One region of the Pseudarthrobacter sp. C1 genome, then DNA from elsewhere that is predicted to be linked to it. Evidence: predicted binding sites of a transcription regulator. Region 1 holds the regulator's gene; each other region holds the start of a gene.

The links. The regulator Rex, encoded in region 1, represses fermentation and respiration genes when NADH is low (regulators of the CRP and FNR family bind a similar motif). The targets are predictions, from matches to a motif close to CTTGTGAANNNNTTCACAAG.
Region 2: the regulator Rex is predicted to act here: its motif matches at 752-771, upstream of benA (benzoate 1,2-dioxygenase large subunit).
Region 3: the regulator Rex is predicted to act here: its motif matches at 1,257-1,276, upstream of U7114_RS07695 (glyceraldehyde-3-phosphate dehydrogenase).

Annotation. Positions count from the first base shown of each region.
Region 1 is NZ_JAYESK010000003.1:127,220-129,418, forward strand. It holds gene U7114_RS05730 (HAD family hydrolase) at 1-95, opposite strand, end outside; gene U7114_RS05735 (glutaredoxin family protein) at 185-439, shown strand; gene U7114_RS05740 (redox-sensing transcriptional repressor Rex) at 544-1,248, shown strand; gene U7114_RS05745 (hypothetical protein) at 1,311-2,111, opposite strand.
Region 2 is NZ_JAYESK010000005.1:44,054-46,252, reverse strand. It holds gene catA (catechol 1,2-dioxygenase) at 1-535, opposite strand, end outside; gene benA (benzoate 1,2-dioxygenase large subunit) at 866-2,199, shown strand, end outside.
Region 3 is NZ_JAYESK010000004.1:10,853-13,051, reverse strand. It holds gene U7114_RS07695 (glyceraldehyde-3-phosphate dehydrogenase) at 1-1,041, opposite strand, end outside; gene U7114_RS07690 (TspO/MBR family protein) at 1,299-1,841, opposite strand; RNA gene rnpB (RNase P RNA component class A) at 1,887-2,199, opposite strand, start outside.

The DNA of each region.
Region 1 (2,199 bases):
ATCAGGGTGTTGTCCACATCGAAGAACGCCGCCTCGCCGGGCTGCGGCGCAGCAACCGGCTTGGTGACTACGGCGACGTATTTCTCGACGGGCATGCAGTTGAGTCTAGTCAATCCACTCTTCATTCCACTGCGGTGTCACGCCGGACGTCGCCGCGCCCGGGCAACGGGGATACCGTTAAGGCATGGCCTCACCGCGCGTCCTCCTCATCACCAAAGCAGACTGCCACCTTTGCGAAGACGCGCGCGACGCCGTCGGGCGGGTTACCGCGTCGCTGGGACTTGAGTGGGACGAGGAGTTGGTGGACCACCAGCCGGAACTCCGTGAACGCTATGCGGAAGAAATCCCCGTGGTGCTGGTGGACGGGGTGCAGCGCGATTTCTGGAAGATCGACGAAGCCCGCCTTGAACGCGTGCTCCGGCAGGCAATGGCGCAGTAGGGAGCAGCACCTTGTGATGATGCGGACATCGGCGTCACCTGCTTTGTTGGCAATGCTGATGGGGCTCTAGAGTGGTGTCACAACGCAATGCGAGGGAGGAGCTGGTGGCTTCGCTGGATTCAACTCCCCAGGCTGTCCCGGACCTGCCGGGAGCCACGGGCACGGCGGGTAAACAGATTCCGCCCGCTGCGGTGGCACGGCTGACCCTCTACCTGCGCGCCCTCAACACCCTGCTCTCCGAGGGGGTGGAGCGGGTCTCCTCAGAATCCCTCGCCGAGGCCTCGGGCGTCAGCTCCGCAACCCTGCGCAAAGACCTCTCCCACGTTGGTTCGTATGGAACCCGCGGTGTGGGCTACGAGGTGCAGTACTTGAGCCGGCACATCGCGGCCGCCCTGGGACTTACGCACGACTGGAAAGTGGCGATCGTGGGGGCCGGCAACCTGGGCAAGGCCCTGGCCCGGTACGGCGGCTTTGAATCCCGCGGCTTCGACGTAGTTGCCATTTTTGACGCGGACCAGATGGTGGTGGGCAACGAAGTGGGCTGGCTGCGGGTCAGCGACGTGGCCGACCTGGAAGCGGTGTTGCACCGGACCGGGGCCAACATGGTGGTGCTGGCACTGCCGGCCGCCGTGGCCCAGGATGTTTGCGACCGCGTGGTGGCGGCCGGCGTCCGCAGCGTCCTGAGTTTCGCCCCCGTGATGCTCCAGGTGCCGGAGGGGGTCAACCTCCGCAAGGTGGACATGGCAACGGAGCTGCAGATCCTGGCCTACCACGCACAGCGGGCGCAGGCCCCGGGCCAGACCGCCTAGGTTCCTTCGCGGTTCCGGCTGCTTTTTCGGGACCCACGCCCGCAGGGTGGTTGGTGCCTGGACTACCGGCCGTACGGGTTGCCCATGTTGCCGCCGTACGGATTGGCGAACGGCTGCTGCCGCCGGAAATACGGAGCGGCACCAGGCAGGTAGAGCAGCACAATGGCCGCGATCCCCAACAACGTGCCGATGGTCGCGAAACTGGGAGGGCCGAAGAGGCCCAGGACGGAAAGTGCCGCGAAGACGGTGCCCAGGATGCGTGCCCAGTTCTTGCCCTTGCGGACAAAGAATGCCACCAACAAGTACAGCGCCAGGCCGATGATGGTGAAAACCACCAGGGTGCCGGCGATGACACCCTTCATATCCTCGTACGTGACTCCGGCGCCGGTGCCCTGGACCTGGCTGTCGAAGACATCGCGGAACCGGGGATCATCCAGCGTGGTGAGGCCGGCAAGCGCGGAGGCAACGAAGATGGCGGCAGAGGCGATCAGCAACCAGAACGAAATGTTGACCAGCTGGGGAACGCCCGTGCTTCCGGACGGCTGCGGCTGCTCCGACGGGTACTGCGCGTAGGGTGACTGCCCGTACGGCTGCTGCCCGTAGCCCGGAGCCGCCGGCGGGTTCTGGCCGTACTGCGGCGCGTTTTGCCCGTACTGCGGGGCGCCGGACTGCTGGCCGTACTGCGGGGCGTTCTGCCCGTACTGGGGCGCGCCGGACTGCTGCCCGTACTGCGGGGCGTTCTGCCCGTACTGCGGGGCGCCGGACTGGGGTGCGTTCTGGCCGTAGCGGGGACCCTGCGTGCCAGGCTCGGAGCCGGACTCGGGATCGTTTGGAACGGGAGGCGGGACAGGGGGAGTACTCATGGGCGTTCCTTTTGCATGTCGGGTTCCAGGTAGGCTGCCGGGAATGGTCCTGTGCCCTACCCCCAGCATGGCTTAAGTCCACCGTACT
Region 2 (2,199 bases), on a different contig from region 1:
CCGGCAGGCCCGGGGCGTACTGCGAGTAGAAGCCCGCGGCGTCCGCGTGCCAGATCTCCACCTGTGCGCCCTGCAGGGCATTGCCGTTGGTGTCCGTGAACTGGCCGGTGAAACGCAGGGGGGTGCCCTCTTCGCCGTCGCGCATGAGGACGGTGGCCGGCGTCGCAAGCTCCGGCGATCCGGGCACGTAGTACGGGCCTTCAATGGTGCCCCTGGTCCCGGGGCGGTCCTGGGAGTTGACGTCCTCGACCGTGTGCTCGAGCCACACGTCAAGGAACAGCGGCCACTCACCGTCGGTACCCACCTTGATCAGCCAAGCCTTCAGCGCGTTGTACTCCTCGTAAGTGACCTGGTGCTCAACGACGATGTCGTTGGCGGCCTTGATGAGCGCGCCGGCCAGCAGGCTCACGCGCTCCTTGGGCACGCGCAGTTCCGAAAGCTTGCCGGAAGCGGCGAAGCGTTCGGTGGCCTTCGAGCCGGCTTCAACGGCTGTGCCCTCGTTCTCGTTCCGGATGTCCACTTGAGTCTCAGTCATGGCGGTCTCCACCTTCGTCTTTGAAATTGGGGCCCAGAAAGGTCTCCTGGACCCGCCGCAGGACGCCGGTGCAGGAGTGCCTGCCGATCCGTGGCGTCGCGTGATGTCTGTCTCATCGTAGGTCCGAAGATAATGACGAAACAAATATTGATAATGCTGCTTTTTAGTCATGATCGATACATAAAGACACCCTTGGTCGACCCTAGGTGTTTGCCTGATGTGAGACCAGTCACGAGGGGGAAGAATTGCCTCTAACGTCCACCGCCGGCAACGACGCCAGCCCGGACCTCCCGCCCATCCGTCCAGCAATCTCCAATGAGGGAGCACGCCATGACCGAGAACCTGATCCATGCCCGCGAGGTCCTTGCCGACGCCGTGATCGACGACCGTGAGAACGGCATCATCCGGGCCAAGCGCGAAATCTTCACCGACCAGGAGATCTTCGAACTTGAGATGAAGCATATTTTTGAAGGCAACTGGGTGTACCTGGCCCACGAGTCCCAGATTCCCAACGTAGGCGATTACTTCACCACGTACATCGGCCGCACCCCGGTGATGATCACCCGGGACAAGGACGAGAAGCTCAACTGCATCGTCAACGCCTGTTCGCATCGCGGCGCCATGCTGTGCCGCCGCAAGACGGACAACCGCACCACCTTCACCTGCCCGTTCCACGGCTGGACGTTCAAGAACTCCGGCGAGCTGCTGAAGGTCAAGGATTCCCGGAACGCCGGCTACCCCGAGACCTTCAACAAGGAAGGCTCGCACGACCTCACCAAGGTGGCCCGCTTCGAGTCCTACCGCGGCTTCCTGTTCGGCTCGCTGAAGGCTGACGTGCTGCCGCTGGAGGAGCACCTGGGCGACGCCACCAAGGTCATCGATTCGATCGTTGACCAGTCACCCGAAGGGCTGGAGGTGCTGCGCGGTTCCTCCACCTACACCTACGACGGCAACTGGAAGGTCCAGGCCGAAAACGGCGCCGACGGCTACCACGTCACGGCCGTGCACTGGAACTACGCCGCCACCACGGCCCGCCGCAGCGCCGGTGACTCGGCCAACAAAACCAAGGCCATGGATGCCGGCAAGTGGGGCAAGGTCAAGGGCGGCTTCTACTCCTACGACCACGGGCACCTGCTGCTGTGGCAGGAGTGGACCAACCCCGAGGACCGTCCGCTCTGGGACCGCCGGGAGGAACTGGTCCAGAAGTACGGCGAGGAGATGGCCAACTTCATGATCAACATCTCGCGCAACCTGTGCCTGTACCCGAACGTCTACATCATGGACCAGTTCTCCTCGCAGATCCGCCACTTCCGGCCGATTTCCGCGGACCAGACCGAGGTGACGATCTACTGCATCGCACCCAAGGGCGAGTCCCAGGAGAACCGTTCCAAGCGCATCCGCCAGTACGAGGACTTCTTCAACGCCACCGGCATGGCCACCCCGGACGACCTGGAGGAATTCCGCTCCTGCAACAAGACCTACTGGGCCACCAGCGCCCCCTGGAACGACATGACCCGCGGCTCCACCCACGAGATCGCCGGCCCGGACGAGCAGGCCCAGGCCCTGGGCATGACCAAGGTCATCGCCTCCGGAGTGCGCACCGAAGATGAAGGGCTCTACCCCATCCAGCACGGGTACTGGAAGGAAGTCATGGACCGTGCCCT
Region 3 (2,199 bases), on a different contig from region 1:
GGTGATGACCATGTTCAGTGCGGCGGAGCGGCCGCGTCGGTCACCCTTGTGGAAGTTGTCGATCAGGTTCTGGTCGTTGGTGAAGGAGTGCACTGTCTCCACATGGCCGTGCACGACGCCGAACTTGTCGTTGACGGCCTTCAGCACCGGCGTGATGGCGTTGGTGGTGCACGACGCGGCGGACACGATCTGGTCAGTGTCCTCTATGGTGCCGTGGTTGATGCCGTGGACGATATTCTTCAGGTCGCCCTTGCCCGGCGCGGTCAGGAGAACCCGTGCCACGCCCTTGCTCTGCAGGTGCTGGGACAGCCCTTCCCGGTCACGCCAGCGGCCGGTGTTGTCCACCACCAGGGCATTGTTGATGCCGAAGGCGGTGTAGTCGATGGTGGCAGGGTTGTCCGAGTAGATGACCTGTACCTGCACGCCGTTGGCCGTGATGGTGTTGGCTTCCTCGTCGATCCTGATGGTCCCTTCGAAGGACCCGTGGACGGAGTCGCGGCGCAGGAGGCTGGCACGCTTGGAGAGATCGTTGTCAGCGCCCTTGCGGACCACGATGGCGCGCAGGCGGAGGCCATGGCCGCCGCCGGCCTTTTCGATGAGGAGGCGGGCCAGAAGCCGGCCGATCCGGCCAAAGCCGTAAAGCACCACGTCGGTGCTGGTGCGGTCGTCGCCGCCGCGCTTGCCCACAACGTCGGCAAGTTCCGCGCGGAGGAATTCTTCCAGCGTGGCGCCGCTGCCCTCTTCCTTGAACTTCTGGTTCAACCGTGCGATGTCGATCGCAGCAGCACCGAGCTCCAGGCAGGCCAGGGTGTTCAGCAGCGGCGCGGTCTCCTCCAGGAGCAGCTCGTCCTTGCTCATCCGGCGTGCAAAACGGTGCGCCTTGAGGATGTTCATGGTGGACTTGTTGATCAAACTCCGGCCATGGATGCTGGTGACCACGTTGTTTTCGCGGTACAGCCGGCCGATCACCGGAATCATGGCCTCGGCGAGGGCCTCCCGGCCCATCCACGTATCAAGACAAGAATCTGACGTCTGGCTCACAGAAATACCTTCCTCGGTTCAGCCGTGTACGTCCTCGTACACGGATGTCGGCCACCACATGTTGTGCAGGGGCACCCGCGCCTGCAGGGGTCGGCCCCCAGGCGCCTGGATCGCGTGCAAAGAAAAACCGCCGGCTGCGAACGCAACCCCGGCGGAAGAACTCCTGCGTCCGGTCTCCATTCTAAGTTGGCCGGCCCCCCTGAACCGGCCGGAACCACGTGAAATCACTCACAGGGAACGGCCTTGCGTCCGGGGCATCAGTTGTGGATGGCCGAATAGAGATTGAGGCTGGCCGAAAACACAACCCACGAAAAATAGGGCAGCATCAGGAGGCCGGCAGCCGGGCTCACCGGACCGAACCGCACAACGAGGAAGGCGAGGGACGCCGCCAGCCCGGCAATCACCAGGAAAGCAGCCCAGAGTGCAGCGGCTCCAAATACCGGAAAGAGCCCGAAGAAGGCCAGCGGCCACGCGGCGTTGAGCACCAGCTGGACAAGGTACCCGGCCAGGGCGCCTCCCCTCAGCTCCCCTTTCCGCCAGACGAGCCAGGCGGCAACCGCCACCCCCGCGTAGAGCAGCATCCACATGCTCCTGAACATCCAGCCCGGCGGCATCCAGGGAGCCTTGACCGACCCCGCGAACCAGCCGCCGGAATTCAGGATGATGGGGACCGACGCCAAGGCCCAGGCTGCAGCGGAGAGCGCAAGGAACCCGGCCAGGGCAACAGCCTGCCGTCCGCGGGCGGAACCCTGCGGTTGGGCGGCTCCATAGCCGGAGGGCGGGTCAATATTTGCGGGCACGGTTCAGGATCCCCAACACAACTCTCAAGGTCAAACCGGAATGGGTGGATGGGTTGACCGATACGCCGGGTTCTGTGCTCCCGCCACGTTGCCGGTGCGGGAGTAGCGGCCATCCATCTACGAGCGCCGTTGCCGGCGCCCTCCAGCGGCCTACCCGGACACTCGGGCGGGCAGCCCTCAAACGTGTCCTGTCTGGCCTTGCTCCGGGTGGGGTTTACCTAGCCTTCCCGGTCACCCGGGAAGCTGGTGGTCTCTTACACCACCGTTTCACCCTTACCTGGTTCGTGCCGCTTTCAAACCGGCGCGACCCAGGCGGTCTGTTCTCTGTGGCACTGGCCTGCGGGTTACCCCGAGTGGG